Regions from separate parts of the Enterobacter cloacae complex sp. HYC080_NIDB genome, predicted to be linked through region 2. Evidence: predicted binding sites of a transcription regulator. Region 2 holds the regulator's gene; each other region holds the start of a gene.
The links. The regulator sigma-54, encoded in region 2, starts transcription at its own class of promoters, with help from an activator protein. The targets are predictions, from matches to a motif close to GTTGGCACANNTTTCGCTNT.

Region 1 (7,273 bases), 530 kb from region 2:
TGCGGCTGCAATAAAATCGTTACCCGTCAGCAGCATAAAGCCGATCAGTATCTCGATGCGCTCGAACAGGAAATTCTTCACCGCGCACCGCTGTTTAAAGGGCGTCACGTCAGCCAGCTTCATTGGGGCGGCGGCACGCCAACCTACCTGAATAAAGCGCAAATCACGCGTTTGATGACGCTTTTACGCAGCCACTTTAATTTTAACGACGATGCTGAAATCTCGATCGAGGTTGACCCGCGTGAAATTGAGCTGGATGTCCTGGATCACTTACGCGCGGAAGGCTTCAATCGTCTGAGCATGGGCGTGCAGGATTTCAACAAAGAGGTCCAGCGTCTGGTGAACCGCGAGCAGGACGAAGAGTTTATCTTTGCCTTGCTCAATCATGCGCGTGAAATCGGCTTTACATCGACCAATATTGACCTGATTTACGGCCTGCCAAAACAGACGCCAGAGAGCTTCGCCTTCACGCTGAAGCGTGTGGCCGAGCTTAACCCGGACCGCCTGAGCGTCTTTAACTATGCGCACCTGCCGACGTTGTTTGCCGCCCAGCGTAAAATCAAAGATGCGGATCTCCCTTCTGCTCAGCAGAAACTGGATATCCTGCAGGAAACCATTACTTCGCTGACCGAGACCGGCTATCAGTTTATCGGTATGGATCACTTTGCTCGTCCGGATGACGAACTGGCGATCGCCCAGCGAGAAGGGGTGCTGCACCGCAACTTCCAGGGATACACCACGCAGGGCGATACCGATCTGCTCGGTCTGGGCGTCTCCGCGATAAGCATGATGGGCGACTGCTACGCGCAGAACCAGAAAGAGCTGAAGCTGTATTATCAGCAGGTGGATGAAACCGGCAACGCCCTGTGGCGCGGCATTGCGTTAACCCGTGATGACTGTATCCGTCGCGATGTGATCAAGGCGCTTATCTGCAACTTCCGTCTCGAATTCAGCGATGTTGAGACGCAGTGGGATCTGCACTTCAGGGATTACTTCGCGGAAGATCTGAAGCTTCTGGCACCGCTGGCGAAAGATGGGCTGGTGGAGGTGTCGGAGAGTGCCGTTGAGGTCACGCCGAAGGGGCGTCTGTTGATTCGTAACATCTGTATGTGCTTTGACGCGTATCTGCGCCAGAAGGCGCGCATGCAGCAGTTCTCGCGGGTAATTTAAGTAGCAAAAGCACTAAATGTAGGCCGGGTAAGCGAAGCGCCACCCGGCTTTTTATCGCCAACTCGCTAGCTAAACAGCCCCACCAGCGCCGCACACAAAACAGCCGCAACGGCGGTTTGTGGCGTGTGGCTTTCAACGGCTCCGCTAGAGAGCATATTTACCAAAGTTTCCAGCATGATCGACACCCTCAATTTCCGGGCACGATCATACAAAACTCATCAGAACAGTAAAGCGCAAAATAACGGCAATTTGCGCTCAATTAATAACCTTTACACTTCGGGTAAGATTACTCCATTCCCAGCTCTTTAAGCTTGCGCGTCAGGGTATTACGCCCCCATCCCAACAGGCGGGCGGCTTCCTGCTTATGGCCTTGCGTATGACGAAGCGCGGTGGTCAACAACGTACGTTCCATCTCTGGCTGGGCTTCAGACAACAAGTTTTGATGACCGGAACGCAGCGCGCGGTCGGCCCATTGTGCCAGCAGCGTCGCCCAGCTGTCCGGCAACGCGTGACCGGTACTGCTCTCAGGCGCGGTCGCTTCAAACAGTTCGGCCGGTAAATCCTGAATTAACACTTCCTGCCCGGCAGCCATCACGGTTAACCAGCGACAGGTATTCTCCAGCTGACGCACGTTGCCAGGCCACGCCAGACGCGTCAGGGCGGCATCGGTTTCCGGGTGAAGCTGCTTGGCTTCCACCCCCAGCTCGCGGGCGGCCACCTGCAGGAAATGTCGCGCCAGGCGGGGAATATCTTCCCGGCGCTCACGCAGCGGCGGCAGATGAACGCGAATCACGTTCAGGCGATGGAATAAATCCTCACGGAATTTGCCTTCCTGTACGCGTTGCTCCAGGTTCTGGTGCGTCGCGGCGATAATGCGCACGTCCACCTTCACCGGCGCGTAGCCGCCCACGCGATAAAACTGCCCGTCGGCCAGCACGCGCAACAGGCGGGTCTGAACATCCAGCGGCATATCGCCGATCTCGTCCAGGAAAAGCGTCCCGCCATCAGCCTGTTCGAAGCGCCCCTGGCGAATGGTATTCGCGCCGGTAAACGCCCCCTTCTCGTGGCCGAACAGCTCGGACTCAATCAAATCTTTTGGGATCGCGGCCATATTCAGGGCGATAAACGGCGCTTTTGCTCGCGGGCTGTGGCGATGCAAGGCATGCGCCACAAGCTCTTTACCGGTTCCCGACTCACCGTTGATCAGCACGCTGATGGATGAACGCGACAGACGGCCAATAATGCGAAACACATCCTGCATCGCCGGCGCTTCGCCGATGATGTCGGTGGTAGGCCCAAAATCGGGCGCGTGGCGCGGCTGTTGCTGCTCCTGGTAGTGGCTAATCGCACGCTCAACCAGTGCCACCGCCTCATCGATATCAAACGGTTTGGGCAGATAATCGAACGCCCCTTGCTGATAGGCACTCACAGCGGCATCCAGATCGGAGTGTGCCGTCATTATGATGACCGGAAGCATAGGGTGGCGTTGTTTGATCTGCTTTAAAAGCGCCAGCCCGTCCATGCCTGGCATGCGAATATCCGAAAGCAGAACGTCTGGCGTTTTGGTAGTGAGTGCATCGAGCACGTCGCTACCGCTCTCAAACGTCGTGCAGCTTAATCCTGCCCCTGTGAGCGCGCGTTCAAGCACCCAACGGATGGAGCTATCGTCATCGACTACCCAGACTATCCCTCGTTGCATAAACGTCACCTTTATTTTTTAATCGGCAGGAAAACCGAAAACTCGGTATGTCCCGGCCAACTGGTAAATTCAATTTTTCCGGAGTGCTGATCGATCAAGCTGCGGGCGATAGATAAGCCCAGGCCGGTCCCGCCTTCGCGACCGCTGACCATCGGATAAAACAGAGTGTCCTGAAGATGGGAGGGAATACCGGGCCCGTTATCCTCGACGTCGATGCGCGCCGCCAGCCGATAGCGCACGCCGTGTAAGGTGAGCTGGAAGGCGGTACGGGTACGTAAAATAATCTCGCCCCCTTCCGGTCCCAGCGCCTGCAGGGCATTACGCACGATATTCAACAGGACCTGCTCAATTTGATCCGGGTCATGCGCCAGTTCCGGCAGGCTGGGGTCGTAATCACGCACCAGCGTGACGTTCTCCGGCAGTTCCATCGAGACGAGTTTCACGACGCGTTCAGCCACCTTATGAATGCTTTCCGTAACATGCATTCCCGGCTGTTGCGGCCCCAGAAGACGGTCAACCAGATTACGCAGACGGTCCGCCTGCTCAATGATGACGTTGGTGTACTCCGCCAGCGCAGGATCGGGTAACGCCTTGGTCAGAAGCTGCGCCGCACCGCGTAACCCACCCAGCGGGTTTTTGATTTCATGCGCCAGACCACGCACCAGGTCACGGGCGGCAATTTGCTGCGCATGCTGGAGCTGCTCCTGGCTCAGGCGACGCTGATTATCCATCGGCGCCATTTCAAGCAGGATCATCCCTTCAGGAAGTCGTTGCGCAGTCAGCGACAGAATATGCGAGCGCCCGTCGATCACCAGCGTCACTTCGTTATCGGTAAACCCCTGGCCGGCCTGCAAACTTTCCTGCATCAGGCCAATATTCAGCGAAAAATAGCTCAGGAGTTCCGGAAGCGGGGTACCAAACAGTTTCCGCGCGCTTTGGGCCAGCAGCTGCTGCGCCGCCGGGTTGGCGTAATGAACGGCCAGCTCGTCGTCAACCAGCAAGATACTGTTAATTAAAGAATTGAGGATCTGCCCAGCATCGGGCAGCGTGCCAGTTGCCATTCAGCAGTCTCCTGGAGTCGTTGCACTGTTTTAGTGCAGTATAGCTTTTTCGGCGTAAAAAGCGCGTGAGATCAGGTTGTTGGTGGAGAAAAAAGCCCATCCGGAGATGGGCTAAAAGTTTCCACGGCAACTACTCCCGGCGCTTGTCACGCCGGGTAAAACAACTTAATTAAACGCTGTAGTACAGTTCGAACTCAACCGGGTGTGGCGTCATGCGCACGCGGTCGTTCTCTTCGGTACGCAGGGCGATGTAAGCATCGATAGCGTCGTCAGTGAACACGCCGCCCGCCGTCAGGAACTCACGGTCTGCGTCCAGCGCCTGCAGGGCTTCTTCCAGAGAGCCAGCAACCTGTGGGATCTCTTTCGCTTCTTCTGGCGGCAGGTCGTACAGGTTTTTGTCCATCGCTTCGCCTGGGTGGATCTTGTTCTTGATACCGTCCAGACCGGCCATCAGCAGTGCTGCGAAGCACAGGTATGGGTTAGCCGCTGGGTCCGGGAAGCGAACTTCGATACGACGCGCTTTAGGAGACGCCACCACCGGGATACGGATAGAAGCAGAACGGTTACGCGCAGAGTAAGCCAGCATGACTGGTGCTTCGTAGCCCGGGACCAGACGCTTGTAGGAGTTCGTGGTTGGGTTCGCCAGGGCGTTGATCGCTTTAGCGTGTTTGATAACGCCGCCAATGTAGTACAGCGCCTGCTCAGACAGACCAGCATATTTGTCGCCAGAGAACAGGTTGGTGCCGTTCTTGGACAGAGACATGTGGCAGTGCATACCGGAACCGTTATCGCCAAACATCGGTTTTGGCATGAAGGTCGCGGTTTTACCGAAACGGTGCGCAACGTTATGCACAACGTATTTGTAGATCTGAATTTCGTCCGCTTTTTTGGTCATGGTGTTGAAGCGGGTAGCCACTTCGTTCTGACCCGCAGTCGCGACTTCGTGGTGGTGAGCTTCAACCACCAGGCCCATTTCTTCCATCACCAGACACATGGTGGAACGGATGTCCTGTGCAGAATCGACCGGTGGAACCGGGAAGTAACCGCCTTTCACGCCTGGACGGTGACCTTTGTTACCACCTTCGTATTTGGTGGAGGAGTTCCATGCACCTTCGATGTCGTCGATTGCTACGTGGGAGCCAGAAATAGAGGCACCGAAACGAATGTCATCGAACAGGAAGAACTCTGGCTCTGGCCCGAACAGCACGGTATCCGCGATGCCGGTAGAACGCAGGTACTCTTCAGCGCGTTTAGCGATAGAACGTGGGTCGCGGTCGTAGCCCTGCAGCGTGCCTGGCTCGAGGATGTCGCAACGGATGATCAGGGTTGGTTCTTCGAAGAACGGATCAATGACCGCGGTGGTTGCATCTGGCATCAGAACCATGTCGGATTCGTTAATGCCTTTCCAGCCACCAATGGAGGAGCCGTCAAACATTTTGCCTTCTTCAAAGAATTCGGCGTTCACCTGATGAGCAGGGATTGTGACGTGCTGTTCTTTACCTTTGGTATCAGTGAAGCGCAGATCAACAAACTTCACTTCATGTTCGTTCAGCATCGTCAAAACGTGTTCAGCGGACATACTTAACTCTCCAGATTGGTCATTGTCGTCGTGGTAACGAGGTCTTCAATTTCTGTTTGTACTGGCCGTGTGCCATGTATTTTTATAAAGCGAAATCTGTGCCAACTTTTAAAACACCCCAAAAAGGCGTTATCATGCGCACCATAGTGCAAAAGGGCTGCACCACAATGGATTTGTTGCACCAGTATAGTGCTTCAATGTGAACATTGAGCACCATATTGGTGCAATTTACGTTAAAGTGCCCTTTTACCGCTCCGTGAAAGCGATCACAAAGCATCTCTGCAATACTTGTTTGCGGGGGATGTTTGTGATCCTGTTTTGTAGTGCGATTAATCCGTGTACAATAACGCGCTATTTCTAAATGCCTGAGGCAAAGTTGTGATCGAAAATTTGCGTAACATCGCCATCATCGCGCACGTAGACCATGGTAAAACTACCCTGGTTGACAAGCTGCTGCAGCAATCCGGTACGTTTGATGCGCGTGCCGAAACCCAAGAACGCGTGATGGACTCCAACGATTTGGAGAAAGAGCGTGGGATTACCATCCTCGCGAAAAACACCGCGATTAAATGGAATGACTACCGTATCAACATCGTTGATACCCCAGGGCACGCCGACTTCGGTGGTGAAGTTGAACGTGTAATGTCCATGGTAGACTCCGTTCTGCTGGTCGTTGACGCAATGGATGGCCCAATGCCACAGACGCGCTTCGTGACCAAAAAAGCTTTCGCCCATGGTCTGAAGCCAATCGTTGTTATCAACAAAGTTGACCGTCCTGGCGCGCGTCCTGACTGGGTTGTTGACCAGGTCTTCGACCTGTTCGTTAACCTCGACGCGACCGACGAGCAGCTGGACTTCCCTATCGTTTACGCGTCTGCGCTGAACGGTATCGCTGGTCTGGACCATGAAGACATGGCTGAAGACATGACCCCGCTGTATCAGGCGATTGTTGACCGTGTTCCTGCGCCAAACGTTGACCTGGACGGCACCCTGCAGATGCAGATCTCCCAGCTCGACTACAACAACTACGTTGGCGTCATCGGCATTGGTCGTATCAAGCGCGGTAAAGTGAAGCCTAACCAGCAGGTCACTATCATCGATAGCGAAGGCAAAACCCGTAACGGTAAAGTCGGTAAAGTTCTGACTCACCTGGGTCTTGAGCGTATCGAGAGCGACATCGCGGAAGCGGGCGACATCATCGCGATCACCGGTCTGGGCGAGCTGAACATCTCCGACACCATCTGCGATCCGCAGAACGTCGAAGCGCTGCCTGCTCTGTCCGTTGATGAACCAACCGTATCCATGTTCTTCAACGTCAACACCTCTCCGTTCTGTGGCAAAGAAGGTAAATTCGTTACCTCTCGTCAGATCCTTGACCGCCTGAACAAAGAGCTGGTGCACAACGTTGCGCTGCGCGTTGAAGAAACTCAGGATGCTGACGCATTCCGCGTTTCGGGTCGTGGCGAGCTGCACCTGTCAGTCCTGATCGAAAACATGCGTCGTGAAGGTTTCGAGATGGCGGTTTCCCGTCCGAAAGTTATCTTCCGCGAAATCGACGGCCGTAAACAAGAGCCGTTTGAGAACGTAACGCTGGACGTTGAAGAGCAGCACCAGGGTTCTGTTATGCAGGCACTGGGCGAGCGTAAAGGCGACCTGAAAAACATGAATCCAGATGGCAAAGGCCGCGTACGTCTCGACTACGTGATCCCAAGCCGTGGCCTGATCGGCTTCCGTTCTGAGTTCATGACCATGACCTCCGGTACC
Region 2 (7,273 bases):
CCAGCCGATCCACATCGAGTCTGACACTCAGTCCCTCGATATGCAGGGTAACGTCGTCACCTTCACGGGTAACGTCGTGATGACGCAGGGCACCATCAAAATTAACGCCGATAAAGTGGTCGTTACCCGTCCGGGTGGCGAGCAGGGCAAAGAGATCATTGATGGTTACGGCAACCCGGCCACCTTCTACCAGATGCAGGACAACGGCAAGCCGGTGAAAGGCCGCGCCTCGCATATGCACTATGAGCTGGCGAAAGACCTGGTTATCCTGACCGGAAACGCGTATCTGGAACAGCTGGACAGCAACATTACCGGCGACAAGATCACCTATCTGGTGAAAGAGCAAAAAATGCAGGCCTCCAGCGAGAAAGGCAAACGCGTAACCACCGTGCTGGTTCCGTCTCAGCTGCAGGATAAAGGCAAGGGTCAGGCCCCGGCACAGAAGAAGAGTAACTAATTCGTTATGGCAACATTAACTGCAAAAAATCTCGCGAAGGCCTATAAGGGCCGCCGTGTCGTAGAAGATGTCAGTCTGACCGTCAACTCCGGCGAAATTGTGGGCCTGCTTGGCCCTAACGGTGCGGGTAAAACCACCACCTTCTACATGGTGGTTGGCATTGTCCCGCGTGATGCCGGCAACATCATCATCGATGATGAAGACATCAGCCTGCTGCCACTGCACGCGCGCGCGCGTCGTGGCATCGGCTATCTGCCGCAGGAAGCCTCTATTTTCCGCCGTCTGAGCGTCTTTGATAACCTGATGGCGGTTCTGCAAATTCGTGACGACCTGACCAGCGAACAGCGTCAGGATCGCGCCAACGAGCTGATGGAAGAGTTTCACATCGAGCACCTGCGCGACAGCCTGGGTCAGGCATTGTCCGGCGGTGAACGCCGTCGTGTTGAGATTGCGCGCGCGCTGGCTGCAAACCCTAAATTTATCCTTCTGGATGAACCGTTTGCCGGTGTTGACCCAATCTCCGTCATCGACATTAAACGTATCATTGAGCATCTGCGTGACAGCGGGCTTGGCGTGCTGATCACCGACCACAACGTGCGTGAAACGCTTGCCGTCTGTGAGCGCGCGTACATTGTGAGCCAGGGCAATCTGATCGCCCACGGTACGCCGCAGCAGATCCTCGAAAACGATCATGTTAAGCGCGTCTATCTTGGGGAAGACTTCAGACTCTGATAGGGTAGAGGTAACGTAACGCCGAACCGGAGAAAAATGCTCTGAACATGAAGCAAGGTTTGCAATTAAGGCTCAGCCAACAACTGGCGATGACGCCGCAGTTACAGCAGGCAATTCGTCTGTTGCAACTGTCCACCTTAGAACTCCAGCAGGAGCTCCAGCAAGCGCTGGACAGCAATCCCCTGCTGGAGCAAGCCGATCTTCATGATGAGGTAGATACACAGCAGTCCCAGGATACAGAATCGCTCGATACCGCAGATGCACTCGAACAAAAAGAGATGCCGGACGAGCTTCCTCTGGATGCCAGCTGGGATGAAATTTATACCGCCGGCACCCCTTCCGGTACGCGTGCAGACTACCAGGACGATGAGCTGCCGGTTTATCAGGGCGAAACCACCCAGTCGCTGCAGGATTACCTGATGTGGCAGGTGGAGCTGACCCCGTTCTCCGATACCGATCGTGCCATTGCCACCTCCATTGTCGACGCCGTTGATGACACCGGCTATCTGACCGTCACGCTGGACGACATTCTGGAGAGCATGGGCGATGAAGAGATTGAGCTGGAAGAGATTGAAGCCGTTCTGAAACGTATTCAGCGTTTCGATCCCGTAGGCGTGGCAGCGAAAGATCTGCGCGACTGCCTGCTGATCCAGCTTTCTCAGTTCAGCAAAGAGACGCCATGGCTCGACGAAGCACGCTTAATCATCAGCGATCATCTGGATCTTCTCGCTAACCACGACTTTCGTAGCCTGATGCGCGTTACGCGCCTCAAAGAAGAGGTGCTGAAAGAGGCGGTGAATCTGATTCAGTCCCTCGATCCGCGGCCTGGTCAGTCGATCCAGACGAGTGAACCCGAGTACGTGATCCCGGACGTGCTGGTCAGAAAACATAACGACCGCTGGGTCGTTGAACTGAACTCTGACAGCATCCCTCGCCTGCAAATCAACCAGCAGTACGCCTCCATGTGCACCAGCGCGCGCAACGACGCCGATAATCAATATATTCGTAGCAACCTTCAGGAAGCGCGATGGTTGATCAAGAGTCTGGAGAGCCGAAATGATACCCTGCTTCGCGTGAGCCGCTGTATCGTCGAACAGCAGCAAGCATTCTTTGAGCAGGGCGAAGAATATATGAAACCGATGGTACTGGCGGATATCGCTCAGGCCGTCGAGATGCATGAATCAACCATTTCCCGCGTCACCACGCAGAAGTATCTGCACAGTCCGCGCGGTATTTTTGAGCTTAAGTATTTCTTCTCCAGCCACGTGAGTACCGAGGGCGGCGGCGAAGCGTCGTCAACGGCGATTCGCGCACTGGTGAAGAAGTTGATCGCCGCGGAGAACCCCGCGAAGCCACTGAGTGACAGTAAGTTAACCACCATGCTGTCCGATCAGGGTATTATGGTGGCACGTCGTACTGTTGCGAAGTATCGAGAGTCTTTATCCATTCCGCCGTCAAACCAGCGTAAACAACTGGTGTGACACAACCGATAAGGAAGACACTATGCAGCTCAATATCACAGGACACAATGTCGAGATTACTGAGGCCTTACGTGATTTTGTGAACGCTAAGTTCGCGAAACTCGAGCAGTATTTCGAAAGGATCAACCAGGTCTACGTTGTGTTGAAAGTGGAGAAAGTGACTCATATCTCGGATGCGACCCTGCATGTAAACGGGGGTGAACTCCATGCCAGTGCGGAAGGGCAAGACATGTACGCTGCTATCGACGGCTTGATTGATAAGCTTGCGCGACAGCTCAATAAACATAAAGATAAACTGAAACAACACTAATTGTCCGGGCAGTTAACGGGTGCAGGACGGCCTGTTGTGAAAAACAACAGGCCATTTGTACAGTTAGCGCTTAGGTGAAATTATGATGAACAACGATTCCGCTCTTCAACTGAGCAATGTCCTTAACCAGGAATGTACCCGCAGTGCCGTTCACTGCCAGAGCAAAAAACGTGCGCTGGAGATCATCAGTGAACTGGCTGCAAAACAGCTGGGCCTGCCGCCGCAGGTGGTGTTCGAAGCGATCCTGACCCGTGAAAAGATGGGCAGTACCGGTATCGGCAACGGCATCGCGATCCCGCACGGCAAGCTGGAAGAGGACACCCTGCGTGCCGTCGGTGTGTTTGTGCAACTGGAAACGCCAATTGCCTTTGATGCCATTGATAATCAGCCTGTCGATCTCCTCTTCGCGCTGCTGGTTCCTGCCGACCAGACCAAAACCCATCTACACACGCTTTCGCTGGTCGCTAAACGTCTGGCCGATAAAACCATCTGCCGTCGACTGCGCTCAGCCCAAAGTGATGAAGAGCTTTATCAGATTATCACTGAAGCAGAAGGCAATCAGGATGACGCGTAACCAGGAGATGGCCTTCACATCTGTTGTCCTGAGGAGAAACGGAACATGGTGCTGATGATTGTCAGCGGTCGTTCAGGGTCGGGGAAATCCGTTGCCCTGCGCGCGCTGGAAGACATGGGTTTTTACTGCGTAGATAACCTGCCGGTGGTGTTATTGCCCGATCTGGCGCGTACCCTGGCGGAGAGACAAACCTCTGCTGCCGTCAGTATCGACGTTCGTAACATGCCCGAGTCGCCTGAAATCTTCGAGCAGGCAATGAGTAACCTGCCTGACGCATTCTCGCCTCAGCTGCTGTTTCTCGATGCCGATCGCAATACCCTGATCCGCCGCTACAGCGATACCCGGCGTTTGCACCCGCTTTCCAGTAAAAATCTCTCGCTGGAAAGCGCCATCGACGAAGAGAGCGATCTGCTGGAACCGCTGCGTTCACGCGCCGACCTGATTGTCGATACCTCAGAGATGTCCGTTCATGAACTGGCGGAAATGCTGCGTACCCGCCTGCTGGGCAAACGCGAGCGCGAACTGACGATGGTGTTCGAATCCTTTGGCTTTAAGCACGGTATTCCGATTGATGCGGACTATGTTTTCGACGTGCGCTTCCTGCCGAACCCGCACTGGGATCCTAAACTGCGTCCTATGACCGGCCTGGATAAACCCGTTGCGGCGTTCCTCGACAGGCACACAGAAGTTCACAATTTTATCTACCAGACGCGAAGCTACCTTGAGCTATGGTTACCTATGCTGGAGACAAACAATCGTAGCTACCTGACGGTGGCGATTGGCTGTACCGGCGGTAAACATCGTTCGGTCTACATTGCCGAACAGCTGGCCGACTATTTCCGCTCGCGCGGCAAGAACGTTCAGTCCCGTCATCGCACGCTGGAAAAACGTAAAACATGACCGTAAAACAAACCGTTGAGATCACCAACAAGCTGGGAATGCACGCACGCCCGGCGATGAAACTGTTTGAGCTGATGCAGGGTTTTGATGCAGAAGTTCTGTTGCGCAATGATGAAGGCACCGAAGCGGAAGCGAACAGCGTTATCGCCCTGCTGATGCTGGATTCTGCCAAAGGGCGCCAGATTGAGGTCGAGGCCACCGGCCCTCAGGAAGAGGAAGCGCTGGCGGCGGTGATTGCGCTGTTTAATGCCGGGTTTGACGAAGATTAGGTCTGCCATTCTGGCGGGTGGCGCTGCGCTTACCCGCCCTACATCAGATGATTACGCTGCATAAACCCCTCTCCACCCAGCTGTCGCATCTGACGCATGATCCATGCCTGACGGCTTCGCACGTAGCCTGATGGGGCACTGGCCTTAAAGCGAAGAGGATTAGGCAGTACAGCGGCTAACAGCGCGGCCTCCGACATGCTTAGCCTGCTGGCAGGTTTATTAAAATAGCGTTGTGATGCAGCTTCGACACCAAATACCCCCTCCCCAAACTCGGCAATATTGAGATAGACGGTCAGAATGCGCTTTTTGCTCCAGACTGTTTCCATTCCAAGCGTCAGCCCCGCTTCCAGCCCTTTTCGCACCCAGCTTCGGCCATCCGACAGGAACAGATTTTTTGCCGTCTGTTGCGACAGGGTAGACGCACCGCGCACGCGATTTTCATGGCGTTCGTTATGGGCAAGCGCCTTTTCAATCGCGGCCACATCGAACCCCCAGTGCTCCGGGAACTTCTGATCTTCCGCCGCGATGACTGCCAGCCCCATCCACGGTGAGATCTCGTCCGTACTCACCCAGTCAGAATGCGCGACATAGCCAAAATCACCGGAGAACCACGCGCTGAGCTGACGCTCAACCATAACGGCTGAAAACGGTACTGGCAAAATGCTGAACACGGCCAGTCCGCCTCCCCAGAACACCGCCAGCACGAGTACGATGCGCAAAAGAAGGTATTTCACCCATTTTCCTGCGGAAGACTGTCGGCTCATTCCGTCAGCACCAGTACCCGGGCTACCAGTTTTTCAATACCCTCAGCCGCTTGCGCGATATTCTGCGCCAGCATGTACGCGGGCGTGGTGACAATTTTGTTCTCTTCATCCACGACAATGTCATCGACCGGGCACGGAACGTGTTCGCCACCCATCTCCTCGATGACCTCAGCAGTATCGATATCGGTCCCGATTGTCAGCCGTAAGGGGAAATCAAAAATGTTTGGCAGCATGGCCGGTGCAATGCAGATAAAGCCCAGCGGCTTACCCGCCGCATGCATCGCCTGCGCCAGCGCTTTTAAATCCGCGTCCACCTTGCAAGCCGCGCCTTCAGCAGCAAAAGTGCTGAGATTTTTCGCGGCACCAAAGCCACCCGGCACAATGAGCGCATCCAGTTCAGCAGCATTTGCCTGGGCCAGCGGACGAATTTCTCCCCGGGCAATACGCGCGGCTTCAATCAACACATTACGGGTTTCGGCCATTGGCTCGCCGGTCAGATGGTTAATGACATCCGCCTGATTTTTATCTGGCGCAAAACACATCACCTCTGCACCCTGTTTTGCCAGAGCCAGTAGGGTAATTACGGCTTCATGTATCTCTGAGCCATCATAAACACCGCATCCGCTCAGGACGACACCCATTTTTTTCATCTTGACGATCCTTCTTTGCAACTTGCTGAAGCACATTAATAATTTTGATTAAAACGCTATGCTTCACACATTTCACTGATTCATGTAACAAACCATTTAAGATTTGCTATCTTATCTGCGTGCGGCCTAAATTTTTCAGGCGGCGCCCATTCGAAAATAACGTTTAAAAACAGGCGCAGCCACGATTTCCCTGGTGTTGGCGCAGTATTCGCGCACCCCGGTTAAACCGGGGTCATTTTTTTCTGGCGTCCACCCAGGCTTTAAGCACCGCCACATCGTTCTGCCACTCTTGTTTCATCTCTTCAACCCAATCACCCACGTTATCTTCCCAGGCGGGTAAATCAGGCGACTGAATCTGTTGACCCAGCTGCTGCAGGTGACGTAACCCGACCGAGCCGGCGGCCCCTTTGATTTTATGCCCTTCTTCCACGATGCCCTTCTGGTCCCGTGCCGTCAGGTTTGACTCCAGCACGCTCAGATAGCCCGGCATCATTTTTTCAAACACAGCCAGACCGTCGGTAATCAGTTTCGGGCCGACCAGGTCAATGTACTGCTCCAGCATCGCGGTATCGAGTATCGTTTGGGCTTTTGCGCTATCAACAGACGTCATGGTGCTCTCCTCTTCATCACGGGTATCCCAGAACTTCTTGATCATGGCGGTCAGAGCAGGCACCGCCAGCGGCTTGCTGAGTACATCGTCCATACCGGCGTCGAGATACTCTTTTTTGTCTTTCAGTACGTTTGCCGTTAGCGCCACCAGCGGCGGCAGTTCGTCAGCCGCGTACTGACGCGTCAGTTCACGCGAGATATCCAGCCCGGTCATATCCGGCAACTGGATATCCAGCAGAACGAGGTCATATTCGCCCGGTGTAAACATCTCCAGCGCGGCTTTACCGGTCATTGCCACATCCACGCTGTTGCCCAGTTTTTCCAGCACCGAGCGCGCCACAATGACGTTCAGCTCAATATCTTCCACCAGCAGGACGTGCAGGGATGGCAGCGGCATATCGTCGTTTTCAAAGGTATCCTCAACTTCTTCCGCCACCGCTGGCGCATGCACCGTCAGCGTAAAGGTCGATCCTTTGCCCGGCTGGCTGGCAACGGTAATATCACCGCCCATGCTCTTCGCCAGCCGT
Region 3 (7,273 bases), 460 kb from region 2:
CTGCTGTTTTACGCCAGCCCGAAAGCGTCGTACTGCACCGGGCAGTCGATTAACGTCACCGGCGGGCAGGTGATGTTCTGATCGAGCGGTTTTGCCCGGTGGCGCTAACGCTTACCGGGCCTACAAAAACCTTCAAACCGTAGGCCGGGTAAGGCGCAGCCGCCACCCGGCAATTAAAGGAGTCAATATGGTCACCGCACTCATCACCGTCGCCGCCCTCGCCTGGATCTGCCAGATGGCGTTTGGCGGCTGGCAGATCCATCAGTTCAACCGCGCGTTTGATGCCCTGTGTCAGAAAGGTCGCGTGGGCGTCGGGCGTTCCGGCGGACGCTTTAAACCGCGCGTGGTGGTCGCCGTTGTGTTGGATGAACACGATCGCGTATGCGATTCCCTGATCATGCGTGGCATGACGGTGTTTGCTCGTCCGACTAAAATCCAGGCAATCAACGGCATTTCACTGCAGGAATTACGGCCTGATGTGATCTTTCCCCATGATTCAGGCTGTCAGAATGCACTATCATTAGCGCTTAATCTGAAACATGGATAATTTCGTTGTGAAAGCTATAGACTTGCGAAATTATCATTTCGCAACCTAAGGAACGAAGCGCCTATGAAACCACGTCAGCGGCAGGCGGCCATTCTCGAGTATCTGCAAAAGCAGGGGAAATGCTCGGTGGAGGATCTGGCCCACTACTTTGACACCACCGGCACGACAATACGCAAGGACCTGGTATTGCTCGAAAACTCTGGCGCCGTCATCCGAACTTACGGCGGGGTGATGCTGAATAAGGACGAAGCTGACCCGCCTATCGATCACAAAACGCTGATCAATACCAACCAGAAAGCGCTTATTGCCGAGGCTGCCGTTAAATTTATTCACGATGGTGATTCCATCATCCTCGACGCAGGCAGCACCGTCCTGCAAATGATCCCCCTGCTCAGCCGCTTTAACAACATCACGGTGATGACCAACAGCCTGCATATCGTCAACGCCCTGTCGGAATTTGACAGCGAGCAGACTATCCTGATGCCCGGCGGCACCTTTCGCAAAAAATCGGCGTCGTTTCACGGTCAGCTGGCCGAGAACGCTTTCGACCACTTCAGCTTCGATAAGCTGTTTATGGGCACCGACGGCATCGATCTGAACGCAGGCGTCACGACCTTCAATGAGGTATTCAGCGTCAGTAAAGCGATGTGCAACGCCGCACGGGAAGTGATTTTGATGGCAGACTCGTCGAAGTTTGGCCGCAAAAGTCCCAACATTGTCTGTAGCCTTGAAAGCGTTGATAAGCTGATTACCGACGCGGGGATTGATCCGGCGTTCAAAAAGGCGCTGGAAGAGAAAGGTATCGACGTGATCGTAACCGGAGAGAGAGATGAGTGATTTTCTGTTAGAAACGGGCCGCCAGACGCTGATGCTGGAGCTGCAGGAAGCCAGCCGCCTGCCAGAACGTCTGGGCGAGGATTTTGTTCGCGCCGCCAACACGATTATCCACTGCGAAGGCAAAGTGATCGTGGCGGGCATCGGTAAATCCGGCCATATCGGCAAAAAAATTGCCGCGACGCTGGCGAGCACCGGCACCCCGGCCTTCTTCGTGCATCCCGCCGAGGCGCTGCATGGCGATCTGGGGATGATCGAAAGCCGCGATGTGATGCTGTTTATCTCCTACTCCGGTTCGGCCAAAGAGCTGGATCTTATTATTCCGCGCCTGCAGGAGAAATCGGTCGCTCTGCTGGCGATGACCGGCAAATCCCGCTCGCCGCTGGCGCTGGCCGCTAAAGCGACGCTGGATATTTCCGTTGAGCGTGAAGCCTGCCCGATGCACCTTGCCCCGACCTCCAGCACCGTCAACACCCTCATGATGGGTGACGCGCTGGCGATGGCGGTGATGCAGGCGCGCGGATTTAACGAAGAAGATTTTGCCCGTTCGCATCCGGCGGGCGCGCTCGGCGCGCGGCTGCTCAATAAGGTTCATCATCTGATGCGCACTGACGATGCCATTCCCCAGGTCAAGCTCGATACCAGCGTGATGGACGCGATGCTGGAACTGAGCCGCACCGGGCTGGGGCTGGTCGCGGTGTGTGACGACAACGGTAGCGTCCAGGGCGTATTCACTGACGGCGACCTGCGGCGCTGGCTGGTGGGGGGTGGCAAACTGGAAACGAAAGTGTCTGACGCGATGACCAAAGGCGGGCTGACGCTGAATGCCGACAGCCGCGCCATTGAGGCCAAAGAGGTGCTGATGAAGCGCAAAATCACCGCCGCACCGGTGGTGGATGACGCCGGCAAGCTCTGCGGTGCCATCAACCTGCAGGATTTCTACCAGGCGGGGATTATTTAACCCTTTAGCCCAAGACGCTTCGCCAGCCGGTGCAGGTTGGCGACGTCCATCTCCAGCGCCCGCGCGCACGCCGCCCAGCTGCGGTTGTTCTGCTCCAGCGCGCGGGTAATCATCTGACGCTGGAACGCTTCCGTCGCCTCGCGCAGGTTTTCATTTGCATTCTCCGGCACACGCTGAGCCACCGCCTGCACGGCGTCATCGTGCAACGCAAAATGACGCGCGTGGATCACAACCTCATCACCCGCACGCGTCGCCCGCGCCAGCACCACCGCACGGTGAATCGCATGCTCCAGCTCGCGCACGTTGCCCGGCCAGCCGTAGCTCAACAGATGCGCCCTCGCCCCCGGGCTGAGTACCACGCGGGAAAGCCCCATTCTGAGACGGTATTGCTCGCAGAAATAGCCCGCCAGCAGAACCACATCTTCTCCGCGCTCGCGCAGCGGCGGCACGGTAAGCGGGAACACGCTCAGACGGTGGAAAAGATCCGCGCGGAAATGCCCGGCCAGCACCGCTTCTCGCAGGTCGCGGTTGGTCGCCGCCAGCACGCGCACGTCCACCCGTAAGCTGCGATCATCCCCCACGCGCTGGATGTCACCGTACTGCAATACGCGCAGCAGCTTGGCCTGGAGCGAAAGCGAAAGCTCTCCAATCTCATCGAGAAACAGCGTCCCGTTATCGGCCATCTCAAACTTACCGCTGCGGTTGCTGATGGCCCCGGTAAATGCCCCTTTGACGTGACCAAACAGCTCGCTTTCCGCCACGCTCTCCGGCAATGCGGCACAGTTAAGGTATACGAGCGGGTTGGCCGCGCGTGGTGAGGCTTCATGAATTGACTTCGCCACCAGCTCTTTACCGGTGCCGGTTTCACCGAAGATCAGCACGTTCAGGTCGGACGCGGCGACAATCTCAATCTCTTTTTTAAGCTGCGCTATGCCCGGCGACAGACCGATCATCTCCGTGTGCGCCACCGGCTCAAACGCCGACGGGCTGCCGGGAAGAATATTCTGGCTTTCCAGCTGTTCTATCAGCAACGCGTTATTGAGCGCCCCGGAGGCCAGCGCGGCAATCAGCCTTAACTCTTCATCACTGAAGGTGTCGAACTGGTCCGGCGACATGCCGTCGAGGGTTAATGCGCCAATCAGGTGTTGTCCGGCAAACAGCGGCAGACCGATACAGGCGTGCACCTTCAGGCTCTCCTGCCCCGGGATCAGACCGTCGTAGGGATCCGGCAAGTCGCTGTCCGCCGGGAAACGTACCACGTCACCCGCACGGGCAATGGTTTCCAGCCGCGGATGCCCTTCAAGAGTAAACCGCCGCCCGAGAACATCTTTCGCGAGCCCGTCGATAGCCAGCGGAATAAATTGTCTCCCCTCGTAGCGCAACAGCGCCGAGGCATCGCACGCCAGCACGTGACGCAGCGTGGAGATAAGCCGCTGAAAACGGTCCTGATGACCGATACCGGTTTGCAGTTCAATGGCGATCTTCGCCAGCACATCTACGGAAAAACTCATGGCTGCCTCGCTGTCATTTTGACAATAAATAGTGTCATATTGACCGTCATCAGGATAGTCATAATGACTACTCATCACGAGGTATAGAAAAAATAATCCATTAAAATCAATAAAATAAAAGTTGGCACGCTATGTGGTATAGGCAAATCATCTTATTCAAAAACGCTGTATTACGTTGAGGTTGCTATGTCTATTCTGGTTAAAAATAACATTCATTGGGTGGGTCAACGTGACTGGGAGGTGCGTGATTTCCACGGGACGGAATACAAAACGCTGCGCGGCAGCAGCTACAACAGCTATCTTATCCGTGAAGGCAAAAACGTACTGATCGATACCGTCGATCACAAATTCAGCCGCGAGTTCGTGCAGAACCTGCGCAGCGAAATCGATCTCGGCGCAATCGACTACATCATCATCAACCACGCGGAAGAAGATCACGCCGGTGCGTTGACCGAGCTGATGTCGTACATTCCGAATACACCGATCTACTGCACCACCAACGCCATTGACTCGATCAATGGTCATCACCACCATCCGGAGTGGAATTTCCACACCGTGAAAACCGGCGACTCGCTGGATATCGGCAACGGCAAACAGCTGATCTTCGTTGAAACCCCGATGCTGCACTGGCCGGACAGCATGATGACCTACATGACCGGCGACGCGGTATTGTTCAGCAACGACGCCTTTGGCCAGCACTACTGTGACGAACGCCTGTTCAATGATGAAGTGGATCAGACCGAACTGTTTGAGCAGTGCCAGCGCTACTACGCCAACATTCTGACCCCGTTCAGCCGTCTGGTGACGCCAAAAATCACCGAGATCCTCGGCTTTAACCTGCCGGTGGACATGATTGCCACCTCCCACGGCGTGGTGTGGCGTGAAAACCCCACCCAGATCGTTGAGCTGTACCTGAAATGGGCGGCGGATTATCAGGAAGACCGCATCACGATTTTCTACGACACCATGTCCAATAACACCCGCATGATGGCGGACGCCATTGCCCAGGGCATCAACGAAGTGGATCCGAACGTAGCGGTGAAAATCTTCAACGTGGCGCGCAGCGATAAAAACGAGATCCTCACCAATGTCTTCCGCTCAAAAGGCGTGCTGGTGGGCACCTCCACGATGAACAACGTGATGATGCCGAAAATTGCTGGCCTGGTGGAAGAGATGACCGGCCTGCGTTTTCGCAACAAACGCGCCAGCGCGTTTGGCTCTCACGGCTGGAGCGGCGGCGCGGTAGATCGCCTCTCTACCCGTCTGCAGGATGCAGGTTTTGAGATGTCCCTGAGTCTGAAAGCGAAATGGCGCCCGGATATCGACGCGCTGGAAATTTGCCGTCAGCATGGCCGCGACATTGCCCGTCAGTGGGCGCTCGCACCGCTTCCTGAGGCGTCTGCAAAACCTACCGAACAGCAGGAAGCCTGTGCCTGTGCAGCTGCCGATGCTGCACACCTCGGCCCACGCATGCAGTGCAGCGTTTGCCAGTGGATATATGACCCGGAACGGGGCGAACCCCTTCAGGACGTTGCCCCGGGCACACCGTGGTGCGACGTGCCGGATACCTTCCTCTGCCCGGAATGTTCCCTCGGTAAAGACGTCTTTGACGAACTGGGTACGGAGGCAAAATGAATCACGGAATCGTCATCATCGGTTCGGGCTTCGCCGCCCGCCAGCTGGTGAAAAATATCCGCAAACAGGACGCTAACGTGCCGGTGACGGTGATCGCTGCCGACAGCATGGATGAGTACAACAAGCCTGATTTAAGCCATGTCATCAGCCAGAATCAGCGCGCCGAAGACCTCACCCGCCAGACGGCGGGGGAGTTCGCGGAACAGTTTAACCTGCGCCTGTTTCCCTACACCTGGGTTACCGATATCGACGCCGCCGCGCACGTCGTGAAGGCGAAAGATAAAATCTGGCAGTACGACAAGCTGGTGCTGGCCACAGGGGCCTCTGCCTTTGTGCCGCCCGTTGAAGGGCGAGAGCTGATGATCACCCTAAACAGCCAGCAGGAGTATCAGGCAAGCGAAACGGGGCTTCGCGATGCGCAACGCGTGATGATCGTCGGCGGTGGGCTGATTGGTACCGAGCTGGCGATGGATTTCTGCCGCGCGGGTAAAACCGTTACCCTGGTTGACCACGCGGCGAGCATTCTGTCGGCGCTGATGCCCGCAGAAGTAAGCAGCCGCTTACAGCATCGACTGACCAACATGGGCGTCCATCTGCTGCTCAAATCGCAGTTACAGAGTCTGAGCAAAACCGCAGGCGGCATTCGTGGGGCGCTCGACCGCAACCGCAGCGTTGAGGTGGATGCGGTGGTTGCCGCGACGGGTCTGCGCCCGGAAACCGCGCTGGCACATCGCGCAGGCGCCGAAACAGACCGCGGCGTAAAGGTCGACAGCTACCTGCAAACCTCACAGCCGGACATTTATGCCCTGGGCGACTGCGCGGAAATTAATGGCCGGGTGCTGCCGTTTCTGCAACCGATCCAGTTGAGCGCCATGGTCCTGGCGAAAAACCTGATCGGCGTCAGCGCGCCGCTAAAGCTTCCGCCGATGCTGGTGAAGGTGAAAACGCCGGACCTGCCGCTGCACCTTGCGGGAGAAACGCAGCGACAGGATCTGAACTGGCAAATCGCCATTGAATCACAGGGGATGGTGGCGCGCGGCATCGACGCAGATGACCAACTGCGCGCCTTTGTGGTGAGCGAAGAGAGAATGAAGGAGGCGTTTGCGCTGCTGAAATCGCTACCTGCTTAACCGTCGTATTGCCGGGTGGCGCTGCGCTTACCCGGCCTACAAAACAACAAAAAGAGAGTTGAGGCAAAAATTCAGGAGCGCACCACCAGCGCATCGTAGCCGCGCCAGCGGTAGTTGGCCATGGAGATCAGCCAGCAGGCGACAAACAGCCCGACCACCACAAATCCGGCGTTGCCGAGGTTATCGTTTACCGCGCCCACCGCATCCCAGATGCCGCCGCTAAGGGCAAATTTATCCATCAGCAGACCCAGCGCTTCCAGCCCACCAATGAACAGCGCCACCACCACGGAGGTACCGGTAATGGTCATGTTGTAGTAGAGCTTGCGCTGCGGTTTGTTAAACGCCCAGCCGTAGGCACCGACCATCAGCAAATTGTCGAGGGTATCCACCAGCGCCATACCGCTGGCGAAGAGCGCCGGGAAGATCATGATTGACCACACCGACATCCCGCTGGAGGCGCTGGCGGCAGAAATCCCCAGCACGCCAATTTCAGTGGCGGTATCAAACCCGAGACCAAACAGGAAGCCCACCAGGTACATCTGCCAGCTTTTATTGACGAGGCGGAAGGTTTTGCCAAACAGCCAGCTCATCACCCCACCCTGGGCGGGAAGCTCCACGTCGCTGCGGGCCGCATGCCCCTTTTTCAGCGCCTGGA

Region 1: the regulator sigma-54 is predicted to act here: its motif matches at 5,596-5,615, upstream of glnA (glutamate--ammonia ligase).
Region 3: the regulator sigma-54 is predicted to act here: its motif matches at 3,974-3,993, upstream of norV (anaerobic nitric oxide reductase flavorubredoxin).

The regions. Positions count from the first base shown of each region.
Region 1 is NZ_CP114212.1:32,542-39,814, forward strand. It holds gene hemN (oxygen-independent coproporphyrinogen III oxidase) at 1-1,170, shown strand, start outside; gene O1723_RS00160 (YshB family small membrane protein) at 1,236-1,346, opposite strand; gene glnG (nitrogen regulation protein NR(I)) at 1,457-2,869, opposite strand; gene glnL (nitrogen regulation protein NR(II)) at 2,881-3,930, opposite strand; gene glnA (glutamate--ammonia ligase) at 4,100-5,509, opposite strand; gene typA (ribosome-dependent GTPase TypA) at 5,888-7,273, shown strand, end outside.
Region 2 is NZ_CP114212.1:561,530-568,802, reverse strand. It holds gene lptA (lipopolysaccharide ABC transporter substrate-binding protein LptA) at 1-457, shown strand, start outside; gene lptB (LPS export ABC transporter ATP-binding protein) at 464-1,189, shown strand; gene rpoN (RNA polymerase factor sigma-54) at 1,237-2,670, shown strand; gene hpf (ribosome hibernation promoting factor) at 2,693-2,980, shown strand; gene ptsN (PTS IIA-like nitrogen regulatory protein PtsN) at 3,063-3,554, shown strand; gene rapZ (RNase adapter RapZ) at 3,600-4,454, shown strand; gene npr (PTS phosphocarrier protein NPr) at 4,451-4,723, shown strand; gene mtgA (monofunctional biosynthetic peptidoglycan transglycosylase) at 4,762-5,487, opposite strand; gene elbB (isoprenoid biosynthesis glyoxalase ElbB) at 5,484-6,137, opposite strand; gene arcB (aerobic respiration two-component sensor histidine kinase ArcB) at 6,370-7,273, opposite strand, start outside.
Region 3 is NZ_CP114212.1:1,020,443-1,027,715, reverse strand. It holds gene srlD (sorbitol-6-phosphate dehydrogenase) at 1-81, shown strand, start outside; gene gutM (transcriptional regulator GutM) at 188-547, shown strand; gene srlR (glucitol operon DNA-binding transcriptional repressor SrlR) at 611-1,384, shown strand; gene gutQ (arabinose-5-phosphate isomerase GutQ) at 1,377-2,342, shown strand; gene norR (nitric oxide reductase transcriptional regulator NorR) at 2,339-3,853, opposite strand; gene norV (anaerobic nitric oxide reductase flavorubredoxin) at 4,040-5,488, shown strand; gene norW (NADH:flavorubredoxin reductase NorW) at 5,485-6,618, shown strand; gene O1723_RS04855 (HoxN/HupN/NixA family nickel/cobalt transporter) at 6,690-7,273, opposite strand, start outside.